One region of the Marinobacter arenosus genome, then DNA from elsewhere that is predicted to be linked to it. Evidence: predicted binding sites of a transcription regulator. Region 1 holds the regulator's gene; each other region holds the start of a gene.
What was found. Region 1 encodes FliA, which starts transcription of late flagellar genes. Its sites were predicted from a motif close to CTAAAGTTTNNNNNNNNNNNGCCGNTAA; they were not measured.
Positions count from the first base shown of each region.

Region 2: KXD86_RS13095 (methyl-accepting chemotaxis protein) is a predicted target of FliA. The motif match lies at 2,442-2,469, and genes of this name have one in related genera.
Region 3: flgM (flagellar biosynthesis anti-sigma factor FlgM) is a predicted target of FliA. The motif match lies at 2,098-2,125, and genes of this name have one in related genera.

Region 1 covers NZ_JAHVAO010000001.1:985,539-989,679, forward strand. The annotation lists gene KXD86_RS04485 (protein phosphatase CheZ) at 1-677, opposite strand, end outside; gene cheY (chemotaxis response regulator CheY) at 698-1,081, opposite strand; gene KXD86_RS04495 (RNA polymerase sigma factor FliA) at 1,244-1,987, opposite strand; gene KXD86_RS04500 (MinD/ParA family ATP-binding protein) at 2,018-2,830, opposite strand; gene flhF (flagellar biosynthesis GTPase FlhF) at 2,937-4,141, opposite strand, start outside.
Region 2 covers NZ_JAHVAO010000001.1:2,862,500-2,866,640, reverse strand. The annotation lists gene KXD86_RS13100 (TRAP transporter substrate-binding protein) at 1-351, opposite strand, end outside; gene KXD86_RS13095 (methyl-accepting chemotaxis protein) at 607-2,283, opposite strand; gene KXD86_RS13090 (CHAD domain-containing protein) at 2,508-3,860, shown strand; gene KXD86_RS13085 (thiol-disulfide oxidoreductase DCC family protein) at 3,844-4,141, shown strand, end outside.
Region 3 covers NZ_JAHVAO010000001.1:218,649-222,789, reverse strand. The annotation lists gene KXD86_RS01025 (CheR family methyltransferase) at 1-139, opposite strand, end outside; gene KXD86_RS01020 (chemotaxis protein CheV) at 177-1,106, opposite strand; gene flgA (flagellar basal body P-ring formation chaperone FlgA) at 1,294-1,992, shown strand; gene flgM (flagellar biosynthesis anti-sigma factor FlgM) at 2,188-2,514, shown strand; gene KXD86_RS01005 (flagellar protein FlgN) at 2,522-2,992, shown strand; gene KXD86_RS01000 (cyclic di-GMP-binding domain-containing protein, MshE-related) at 3,034-3,774, opposite strand; gene KXD86_RS00995 (peptidylprolyl isomerase) at 3,991-4,141, shown strand, end outside.

The DNA of each region.
Region 1 (4,141 bases):
TGGATTTCGTCAATCTGGTGTACGGTGCCGGTTATCTGGTCCACATGGCTCGCCATAACCACGAGGCTGAGCATCTGTTCTTCTACTTCTTTCACCAGGGTGGTGACCTTCTGGATCACTTGCCCGGTCAGGTCCTGGAAATCCTGGGCCAGCAGAATTTCCGAAAGATTCCGGTATATCGAATCCGCGTCCGTTGTCAGGCTGACAAAGAACTGGTCGATCCGACCATAAAGCTCTCGAAACTCGGCTGGCTGCATTTCCCGGCGACGCAATCGCTGCCATTCATCCCGAAGCGCTGAGGCTTCATCGCGGACGGAGTGGGCCAAAGGCATGGTCTCCTCCACCAGATCCATGGTGCGGTTGGCCGCCTGGCTGGTCATCCGTACCACATACTCGAGCCGGTCCGAGGCATCGGTCATTTTTGACAGCGCTTCCTGTTGTTCGGCGCTGCGCGGATCCACCTGAAAGTTGCGGATCGCTTCATGAAGACTTCGGGTCAGCCGGCCAACCTCGCGGTAGAGACTCTGGTCCCTAACCTCACTGAGTTCATTGATCACGGTCATGGCCTGAGCGTAATCTCCGGCCTCCAGGCTTGCGGCCAACTCGGCGCTCTGACGCTTGAGCTTCTCCGTCGCCTCCGGATCAAGGCTACGATGGTTCTTGTTGCTGTCGCTCATGAGAGCCATCCGACCTCTGCTTACTGAATGCGTTCGAAGATTTTCTCAATCTTTTCTTTGAGGACGGCTGCGGTGAACGGCTTGACGACGTAGCCATTCACCCCGGCCTGTGCGGCAGCCACAATCTGATCCCGCTTGGCCTCGGCCGTTACCATCAGCACGGGCAACGTCTTCAGGTTCTCATCGGCGCGCACGGACTTCAGCAGATCCAGCCCCGTCATTCCCGGCATGTTCCAGTCCGTCACCAGAAAATCGTACTTTCCGCTTTTCAGCATCGGCAGGGCTGTGTTGCCATCGTCCGCCTCATCGGTGTTGCTGAAACCCAAATCACGCAGCAGGTTCTTGATGATCCGTCGCATTGTGGAAAAGTCATCCACAATCAGGATTTTCATGTTCTTGTCCAATGGGACCTCCAGTTTGTAACACCCGGATTTCGTTTGACCTTTGAGTTCGAAATCTAGCAGGCCGCTGTTTTAAGCACTTATTGTCTGATCTTTGGTGTTCGTGTAAAGCGCCGGTTACCAAAAACTACACAGCTCTATGAGCCAGACACAGAGTGCACACGTTCAGTCATCTGCATCCCGGCGCCAGTCTGCGAGACGTCCTCGCAGTCGCAGCGCGGCCTGACTGTGAATCTGGCTGACACGGCTCTCACTGACACCCAGAACGGCGCCGATTTCCTTGAGGTTCAGCTCTTCCTGGTAGTACAGGCTCAGGACCAACTTTTCGCGCTCCGGCAGCTCTTCAATGGCCACGGCCAGGTTGCGCCGGAACGCATCGGATGCCAGACCGTCCAGCGGATTATCACTGGTCTCTGCTTCCTCTATCGGCAGCTCACCGGATTCATTGAGCTCATCGAGGCTAAAAAGTCGTCCACTGTTGGCATCGGAAAGCGAGGCGTGGTACTCGGATAACTCCATACCCAGTTCCTCCGCAACTTCCTGGTCCTGGGCTTCGCGACCGAGTCGGTCTTCGACGGCCTTGATGGCCTGGGATATCCGGCGGGCATTTCGGTGGACCGAGCGGGGCACCCAGTCACCTTTGCGGATCTCGTCCACCATGGCACCCCGAATCCGAATGCCGGCGTAGGTTTCGAAGGTAGCGCCCTTGGTGGAGCTGTAGCGTTGGGCAGATTCGAGCAGTCCGATCATGCCCGCCTGCATCAAATCATCCAGTTGCACCGAGGCGGGCAACCTGGCCATGAGATGAAGGGCTATTTTCTTGACCAGCGGCGCATGCTCTTCAATGAGTCGAGAAGGACTTTTCGCATCCGACTGCTGATAGATTCCCAGATGTTTCGCCAATGTCATGTATCCGGTGTTGTTTTGACTGGATCAGATTCAGACTTCGACGAGCCGTTCCACAAAGAACTCCAGGTGACCTCTTGGCGAGGACGGCAACGGCCAGTTGTCGACCTTGTCGGCCAGAGCCTTGATCGCGAGGGATGCCTTGGCGCGCGGGTAGGCGTCCAACACCGCTCGCTGCCGCTGTACCGCTTTTTTGACGGCTTCGTCGTAGGGCACCATACCCACATATTGTAGTGCGACATCAAGAAAACGTTCGGTCACCCGACTGAGCTTCTCAAACAGGTGTCGGCCTTCCTGCTCATTTCGCACCTGATTCGCGAGGATACGGAAACGGTTCGTGCCGTATTCCCGGTTCATGAGCTTGATCAGGGCGTAGGCATCGGTGATGGAGGTGGGCTCGTCGCAGACCACAAAAAGCAGTTCCTGGGAAGCCCGGAGGAAGCTGACGACGGATTCGGAAATACCCGCTGCCGTATCGACGATCAGCACATCAATCTGGTCACCCAGCTCACTGAACGCGTTAATCAGGCCGGCATGCTCCATCGGGCTGAGGTGGGTCATCCGCTGGGTGCCGGACGAGGCCGGAACAATCTTGATGCCACCGGGACCGTTGACCAGGATGTCCTTGAGATCACACTCTCCGGCGAGCACATCGGCAATGTTCCGGTTAGCCGTTATTCCGAGCAGAACATCGATGTTGGCCAGACCAAGATCGGCATCCAGAATGACCACGCGGCGACCTTTCTGCGCCAGGGCAATACCGAGGTTGACCGACACGTTACTCTTGCCGACCCCACCTTTGCCGCCGGAAACCGCAATCACCTGTACCGGATGTGCTTTGCTCATGTTGTTTCTTGTCTCTCGCCAGTTATACCGAAGGCTTGTCGTGTCTCTGAACGGCGCCAATTCTGCGCGCCGGATTCTCCGTCATCCGGTAAAGGTCCTTCCCCGCTCAGGCCCCCTCGGCAACGGCCTGCTGTTGCTGGAGGCGCTTCAGCCGTTCCACGGCCAATCGCACCAGGGGAATGGACTCCGCGTGGTGCAGGTCCTCGGGGATTTTCTGCCCGTCCGTGTAATAGGCCACCGGCAATCCGGTTTCCATCACGAATCCCAGAGATTCCCCCAGTGTCAGGGCTTCGTCAATCTTTGTCATCACGCAGCCCGCAAGATTTGCCATCTTATAGCAATGCCACACGGATTTCATGATACGCGGCTGGCTGGTGGCAGACACCACCAGATGGGTACGGATATTGTGGTGGCTGCGCGCCAACTCCGCCAGCTGTTCCTGGTAACCCTTGTCAGAACTGGTCAGGCCCGCGGTATCAATCAGCACCAGGTGCCGGTCGGACAACTCGTCCAGAATATCGTCCAACGAGTGGCTTTCATCGACGACACGAACCGGCACGTTCAGAATCCGACCGAATACGAACAGCTGCTCGTGGGCGGCCACCCGGTAGCGGTCCGTCGTGACCAGCGCCAGCGAGTCTGCCCCATGGCGCAGAACATAGCGCGCCGCCAGTTTGCCAATGGTGGTGGTCTTGCCGGAACCGGTCGGACCGACCAGTGCATAGACTCCGCCTTCGTCCAGCCATTCCTGGCGTGAGGTACGGACACCGGTTGCCAGCATTTTCAGGGATTGCTTCCAGCCGTCTTCCAGACGACCACCCTTATGGCGCCGGGACAACGAGCCTGACAGGTCGGCGCTCAGACCGAACTCCTGGAGCCGCTCGGCCAGTCGCTGCTGCACCGCATTGCTCACCGGCTTTGCCGGCTCGGCGGCGCGACCACTCATCATATCCCTGAGCGAGCTGATTTCTGCCCGCATCTGGGCCAGCTCATCGGAATACCCACGAGCACTGGCCGACGGCGAGGTCGCCGGTTCCTCGAACCCAGAAGACGCTGCCTCGTTCAACGCGGCAAACGAACCATCGGAATAGGAGGCGCCCATTTTCGCCCGCTTTTCCCGGACCTCACGGATGCGATCACGGGACCGGTTCAATTCGTCCTCCAGCCGGCGGTGCTGATCCGCCTGCATTTCAGCCAGGCGCGAACCGTTGGTGGCAGACTCGGCTTTGTCGCCCAGTCGCTGGCGCGCCATATTCTCGTCGTAGTCCAGCGCCGTCACGATTTCGACGCCGCCGTCAACACGACGATTGG
Region 2 (4,141 bases), 1.9 Mb from region 1:
ATGGTAGAACCAGGCGTATTGTTCCGGCGCGATCATACCGAAGGGCACCGTGGTGAAGTACATGGCGTTCGGGATGGTGCCCTTGTAGTAGTAGGACGCGGTGTGACCCATGTCGTACTGGCCGTTGCGGACAAGGTCAAAGATGCCAAACGGTGCCTTGTGTTTGTTGGAGGCATCAATCCGGATCTTCAGGCGACCACTGGACATGGTCTCCGCCATTTCCGCCATGTGCTCAACGGTCTCACCGAGGATCGGCGAATTGGGCCCCCAGGTCTGCGCCAGGCGCAGTGTGAACGTGTCCTCAGCCAGGCTGAGGGAACTGACTGAAACGGTCAGCGCAAAAGCGACCATTCTGAAAAGGTGAGTCATCATTGTTGGCACCCTTTATCCTATTATTATGTAATAAATTTTTGTTGAATCCGATCAATACTAGCTTGGGAACAGTGCCAGCGCCAAGACTTGCTCTGCGTCGTGGGAAGGACCAACGTGATGAAGCCTGCCAGAGCCTCGGGGAAGTCCTGACCCGACCCTGCGCAATGGATCGAGGACAACGGCCTCGCAAAACTGCCCGGTCGACGGCGACTAACGGGAAAACGTCGGACTGACTCAGACCTTGAACTGACTCACCAATCCTCGCAGACTCTCGCCCAACCGCGCCAACTCCTGGCTGGCTTCGTTGGTCTGGGTGACGCCGGTATCGCTCCGCTGGGCGGCGTCGACAATGCGCACCACGTTCTGGTTGATTTCCTCGGCCACTTGGCTCTGCTGCTCAGCCGCCGTGGCAATCTGGGTCACCTGATCGTGAATCTGGCCCACGGATTTTTCGATGGTCCCCAGGGCACCGGTGGCGTGATTGATGCGCTCAACGGTCTCCGAGGACCGGTCACGGGACCGGTTCATGCGCTCAACCGCCGAACGGGATTCAGACACAAAGCCATCGATCATTTCCCGAATCTGGTCGGCAGACTCGGCACTGCGCTTGGCCAGCTGACGGACTTCATCGGCCACCACCGAGAAACCACGGCCATGCTCGCCGGCGCGGGCTGCTTCAATGGCAGCATTCAGCGCCAGCAGGTTGGTCTGTTCGGTGACCGCGTGAATCACATCCAGAACCTGCTGGATGTCATCCGACTTCTCCGCCAGCGCATTGATCGTCCGGGCGCTTTCCTGAATCTCCTCGGACAGCTTGTTCACCGCGCCCTGGGCATTGGTAATGGTTTCGCCACCGTCCCGGGCCATACGATCGGCGTCGGAAGCCGCACTTTCGACCTCGTTGGCATTGCCGGAAATCTGCTGGATCGTCGCCGCCATTTCATTGATGGCGGAGGCAATCTGGTCGGTCTCCGAACCCTGTTCCTGCACCGACGCGCGGGTTTCATTGGCCACCCGGCTCAGTTCCTCGGCCGCCGACGCGACCTGGTCGGTGGTTGCCCCCACCTCACGAATGGTGTTCTGGATCTTGATCACAAACGCGTTGAACCGGCGTCCCAACTCCGACAATTCGTCCGTGCCGTCCTCCGGCAGACGGTGGCGAAGATCACCCTCGCCATCCGCAATCTCCTGCATCATGTCGCTCACGAGCTTGAGCGGCTTGGTCACGGTGCGCCCGACGAACAGGCCTACCAGCAGGGAAATGACGACGACGACCACCGTCACCGCCAGAACAAACCCGAGGGTGGAGGCGATGTTGTCCTCAATGTCGGCACGGGCAGCCGCAACTTCACGCTCGATGTTGGTCACGTAAACCCCGGCACCAATCATCCAGTCCCAACCCGGGATGATGGTGGAGTAGGACACCTTCGGTTCCTCGTTACCGGACGCCGGGTTCATCCACTCGTACTCGTAGTAACCGTCTGTTTCAGCCGCATCGAACAGGGAGCCCACCAGCTTCCTGAGGGTCGGGTTGCTCGAGGGGCCTTCCTTGGAAGGATCCGGAGCATAGGCCAGGTTGTAGACGTCGCGGGTATAGGCAAAGACATAGTTGGTCTTGTCGAACCGGATGGTCCGGAGGCGCGACGCCGCCTCGGCCTTGGCCTCCTCCTCCGAGAGTTCAGGGTCGTTCTTCGCGTCCAGGACAACCGCCCGGGCGGCATCGATCAGGTTCTTGAGTCCGGCCTTCCGGGACTCCAGCAGGCTGGCTTCAAGACGCTTGAGCTCAGCCTCGCCGCTGGCCTGGATCTGGCTGACGGTAATCCAGGCGATGGTCGCAGCAGTAATCAGAACCGGCACCAATACGGCCAGCAACAGTCGGGTGCGTACGCGCAGGTTGTTCAGGAGATTCATCAAAACGATCCTTGGGAACGGGTTGGGAGTTGTAAATTATCCACAGACATGCGTGGGGCACTGTTCCAGTTTGTTAAAACACGCCCGGGCACAAATCCGTGAGGGTCGCCCGAGCTGACGCTAGACTGGTACTGTTCGCGCATTTTCAGATAATTAGGGTATCGACCGTTCGGACCGGATCTTGAACGCGATATCGACCAAAGTCTTAAGACAACGGATGCAGCATGAAGGACCTTTTCCTGATCCGACACGCAAAATCCAGCTGGGCCGACGACAGCCTGCGGGACCAGGCGCGCCCCCTGAATGCCCGGGGCCAGAGCCAACTGGCGCCGCTGGGCCGGGCCCTGGCCCATCACGGCGGTTTTGCCGGCCAGGTGTACGCCAGTTCAGCCGTCCGGGCACGGGCGACCCTCGAAGGTGTCTTGCCCGCGTCCTTCCCGCCGGACCGGGTGCACGTCTGCCCTGACCTCTACACCTTCGATTTCCGGCGCCTGGCGAAGTGGTTGCAGGAGCGGCAGGAGCCGGGCCCGGTCGCAATCATCGGGCACAACCCGGCGCTGCTGGAGCTTGCCCAGTGGCTGCTCAAGCACCCGCCGGAGCAGTTACCCACGGCCAGCTTCGTGCATCTTCGCATTCCTTCGCAGCAGTGGGGTGAGCTGGCCAAAGGCAAGGGCAAGCTGGAGGCCCTGTTGACACCAAACGAATTCAGCTACCGCCATGTCGCCCGCAAACTGAAAAAACGGGCAAGAACCGACGGCGCCCGGCCAGGCCGGGATATTCCTGCAGCGTTGCAACATCAACTGGGGCTCATGCACCAACTGACACCCGGGGTGATCGTCGGCCTGGATGACGAATTCCTGCACCAGTACCGCATTGCCATTCGCCGCAGCCGCGCCCTAGCGGAATCGATTCAGGAGGTTACCGGGAACACCCTGCTGGCAAAATCGACCAAAGAGCTGAAACGGTATGCCAATGCCACCAGCAGGCTCCGGGACCTGCACGTTTTCCTGCAACATCTGCCGTCGCTGTGCGCGGCCAACGACGAACTGCGCACGGCCCTTCACACCTATTTCGAGATGGCCGTGGAGAGCGAACAGCAACAACTGGTGAAGAAACTGACGGGCAAGCGCTACCGCAAGAGCCTGGCGGACTGGCAGGACCGGATAGAATCGGGAAAACTGGAAAAACTTGCCGCGTCATTGAGCCGCAAAGACATCCGAAAGACCGCCCGCCAACGTATTGATGAGATCAATCGGCGGACTGCACTGCTGACCTCTTCCTCGCCGGACGAGGATTTCCACCGATTGCGCAAACTGTTGAAGCGGACCCGTTACCTTATGGAGCTCAACCGGGGAGATTGGAAGCGCCCCTTGAAAGTGCTCCGGGAACGGCAGAAACATTACGGCCATTTCCAGGACCTGCACGTGCAGATTCAGTTGCTGGAGCAGTTCCGCAGTGACGCGCCGGATATTCTCCCGGCGGCCCTGCGCAATCTCGAGACCGGGTTGGAGCAGCAGAAAGCGGAGGTCCGAAACCAGATACTGGCCCTTGGAGGACTGGATGACACTCCGGTATGACACCCTTTTCTACGACAGCCGCTGCCCCCTGTGCGCTCGGGAAATCCTCACCCTGCGCAAGTTGCAGGACGGCAGCCTGATTTTTGCAGACATTCACGAGCAAGGCGGTGCCAACCCTGACGTGCCCAGCCACGAGCACCTGTTACGCCGGCTGCACCTGCTGACCTGGACTGGCGAGTGGGTAACCGGTCTGGAGGCCACCGTGCGCGCCTGGTCACACACCGGCTTTGGTTTCCTGTTCAGACCCTTGCTCTGGCCCGTCGTCTTCCCTTTGGCCTCAC
Region 3 (4,141 bases), 770 kb from region 1:
CGAGCTCGTTCTCTTCCAGAATTCGGCGAAGGCGGCTCTTCACCAGGTACTGTTTATTCTCACCCAGCAAAATACCACAGGCATCCTGCAGGAATGTCTTGAAGGCTTCGTATTCCTGTGGCGTTATTTCCGCTTTCATTGGATCTCTGTTCTGCGTGATTCGCTCTGCGGTGACATCAGGCCTGATCGATGACCTCCATGACCCGTTCAGCCAACTCATCCGGACTGAACTTGGCCAGGAAGTCGTCTGCACCAACCTTCTCAACCATCGCCCTGTTGAACACACCGCTCAACGATGTATGAAGCATAATGAACAGATCCCGGAGTGCGGGATCGCTCTTGCATCGGGACACCAGCGTGTACCCGTCCATTTCCGGCATTTCAACATCTGAAATCACCAGCGCCAGGTGATCCCGTCCGCTTGAGCCATCTTCCGTAACCTTCTTGAGATACTCAAGGGCCTGCTTGCCATCGTTTCGAGTGACAACGGTCATCCCGATTGCCGTCAGACAGCGTTCGATCTGGCGGCGCGCAACGGCCGAATCATCCACCACAAGGATCGGGAGAAGGCCGGGGGCGCGCTCCGAGCTCTTGCTGAGCACAGTCTCTGTGACATCTTCCCTCAGCGGAGAAACTTCTGCAAGAATCTTCTCTACATCAATGATTTCTACAAGTTTATCTTCAATTTTGGTCACTGCCGTCAGGTAAACGTCCTTACCCGCACCCTTGGGCGGCGGAAGGATGTCTTCCCAGTTCATGTTCATGATCCGGTCAACCCCGGTGACCAAAAAGCCCTGAGTTTTGCGGTTGTACTCGGTAATGATGACGAAACTCGTTGGCAGGCTTTCCTGGGGGATCCCCGGAAGACCAATCGCCATACTCAAATCGATGATCGGAATGGTTTCACCCCGGATGTGGGCAACGCCCCGAACAACCGTGCGACTGTTGGGAATGGAAGACAGCTTCGGGCACTGAAGCACTTCCTTCACTTTGAACACGTTGATACCGTAGACCTGCCGCCCCCGCAGACGGAACAGCAGCAGCTCAAGGCGGTTCTGCCCCACCAGCTGCGTGCGCTGGTTCACACTATCCAGTACCCCTGCCATCCTCTTTCTCCCGTCTCACCGGACGACTACCGGCATGTATTTTGCTGATCTACTTTTACACGAAGAAGACGACAAATTTCTGTCGTTACTTCCGTCATCAGTCTGTTTAACGGCTGCCCGCCCCGAATCCTTAGTCAAGGCCGGGCGTTATGGACGGTTCATGACAGCATAGGACAAAGTGACACATATGCGCATCACCATTTTCGCCCTCCTCCTGCTCCTGGCCGGCATGTGCGGGGCCAACGCCAAGACCACCGCAAACGACATCGAACAGGCCGCGAGCCGTTTCCTTGAGGAATTCTCCGAGCAGCAGGCAGAGGAAGGCTATGAGGTCACCTTCGAAGCCGGAACAGTGGACGACCGGCTGTCGTTGGCTCGTTGCGATACGCCCCTCAGCGTCAAGTTCACTGGCGACCCCTGGAAGAGTACGCACCCCTCCCTTCAGGTCGCCTGTGATGGCAACAAACCCTGGCGGATGTTTGTCACCGCCTCCGTCTCCATCCACGGGCCGGCCTTGATCGCAGCCCGCCCCCTCGCGCGAGGCGAACGATTGACAGCCGACATGGTCACGACACAGCAGGTGGTGGTTAATGCCAGTCGTCGCGGCGTGATGCGTAATGCCGATGACGTAACCGGCATGGAAGTGCGCCGTCCCGTCAACAGCGGATCGGTACTGACGCCCGATTTGCTTGACGCCCCGGATGCCGTCGAGCGCGGCGACCATGTTATGATTACCGCCAGAAGTGGTGGGTTCTCGGTGACGTCCCGGGGCAAAGCCCTCGCCAACGCCTCCATCGGCGAACAGGTGATGGTGGAGAACCTGAGAACCGCACGCACCATCCGGGCCAATGTTGTTGCCCCCGGGCGGGTCGAAATTCCGATGTAATGGCCTGAAACGGCAAAGATCTGCCAGGCGGCAAACGGCTGCCACCCGGCTTCCGACCGCCGCACGCAAAATGAACGAGACGTAATAAAATTCTGAAAAATTTCGTTAAAGATCTGTTCGGCGAGGCCGTTACATAGATACACACTCGAGTACGTCATGCTCCAGCGTGACACCACAAGGTAAGCAGGTAACGATATGTCAGTTGACTTTAATGGAATTGGCCCAGGCCAGGTCAACACCCAGAGGACCACGGCCGACAAGTCCACCGGCAGCCAGAACACACAGCCGGCCCCCAGTGATCCGGCAAAAGCTCAGGCCCAGGGGGCTCGTGGCGACAATGTCAGTCTCAGCAGCCAGGCCAAAGACCTGAAGCAGCTTGAGCAGAAGCTGGGTGATTATCCCGAGATGGATGATGACCGGATTGCAGAAATCCGTTCAGCGCTGGAAAACGGAACCTATAAGATCGATGCTGAGAAGCTGGCCCAGAAAATGCTTGAGATGGATGAAAGCATTTTCGGGTGAATGAATCATGGCCACAATCGATGATCTGAAAGACCTGCTGTCGCAGGATGTTGATCAACTGCGGGTATTGGCAGAACTTTTAAAGAAAGAGAAAGACTGTCTCTCTGCCTCAGATGTGCGGGCATTGCAGGGCCTGACATCAGAGAAAAACCAGCTTCTGGAACAGGTTCGGGGACGTGCCCGGCAGAAAATTCATTGCCTGGTCGCCATGGGCTACAAGCCAGACAGTGGAGAACCCTCCGGATTCATACGCAGCGCCGGACTCACGGAGCTGTACGACCTCTGGAAGCAGGCAGATACTCAAATGCGCGAGTGCCAGTCCCTGAATCAGCACAATGGGCGGGTCGTGGCCCACTTGCAGAAACGCCTTTCACGCCTGACCGATATCTTCCGGGGCGCGACCGGCCAGCAGAAGCTTTACGGCCAGAAAGGCGAGCATACAACGGTGTCAAGCCGAACCATCCTTGCCAGCGCCTGATAGGCGCCATGAAAAAAACGCCCGGATCTCCGGGCGTTTTTTTATCGGGTGTAGATCGTCATCTGCGAATCGGCGTGAAAGCGGATGTCGTGGATGCTGACGTTACCCATCGATGGCCCCCGGCTGCCACTGACCCGGATATTATCCATCCGTATCTCTTCGATTCGCTCCGGAAAGGCCATTGTCAGTGCCCCATCCGCCCGGACGACATAGCGCTGCTCTCCGTCCCGGTAATGGACGCCCGAGATGGTCAGGTCAGAATCCAGAAAGTTCAGCACGGGAACAAAGGTGTTGGCAGTGAGCTTCAATCCCTCAATAACATCGACAGAAATGCCACCGCCCTCCTCTGACGCGGCATCCGCCATCCTGGAAACTGTTTTGATCCGATCCAGCAACGTCGGATCCCCCTGACCCATGACAAGGTCCAGCTCCGAGTCTGGCATGGGCATCAGGGTACCGCGTTCGTATAGCTCTCCGGCCTCGTCAGCGCTCTGTGCGGCGCTGGCATTACCGCTTGCCGCGAAACTGACCAAAGGCTGAAGTGGCAGGGTGACCACGGTCACCAGGGCCGCTGCATTGCGGTAGCGTGACTGGTGCTTGAGAACCCGATGCAGCTCCCGCTCGGTGATCCAGCCAGACTGGATGAACACTTCCCCCAGTCTTTGACCGGTTTCCCGCTGCAAACGTAGCCCATCCTCAAGCTGGGCTTCGGACAAATACCCACGGTTGATCAGTAGCCGACCAAGCCGCGATTTCTCTTCAAATCCCTGACGGATTCTCACTCGATTCTCCTTTTCCATAGTGAAAACCGTACAACTCGGCCCGGTATGGATTGTTGTTATAACCGACACCCACTGAGCGTAGTCTATTTGCCATTGACCGCGCCCATGCAATCGCCGAAATAACGCTGCATTCTGCTAAGATCGTGCTCCAGAAAGCAGATACCTTGAATTATTGCAGGAAACATCTCTGCAGCTAACCACGAGAGCACCGTAACAATGCCAAATTCCGTAAAACCGTCCCGATCTGTGATCCCTGCCCTGATTCTGTCTGTCGTTGCGCTGTTTCCACTTCAGACCCTTGCCCAAAGCGCCACGCAGGACAACGTCGAACCGCTCCCCAAAGTGAAGATCGTCACCAACAAAGGTC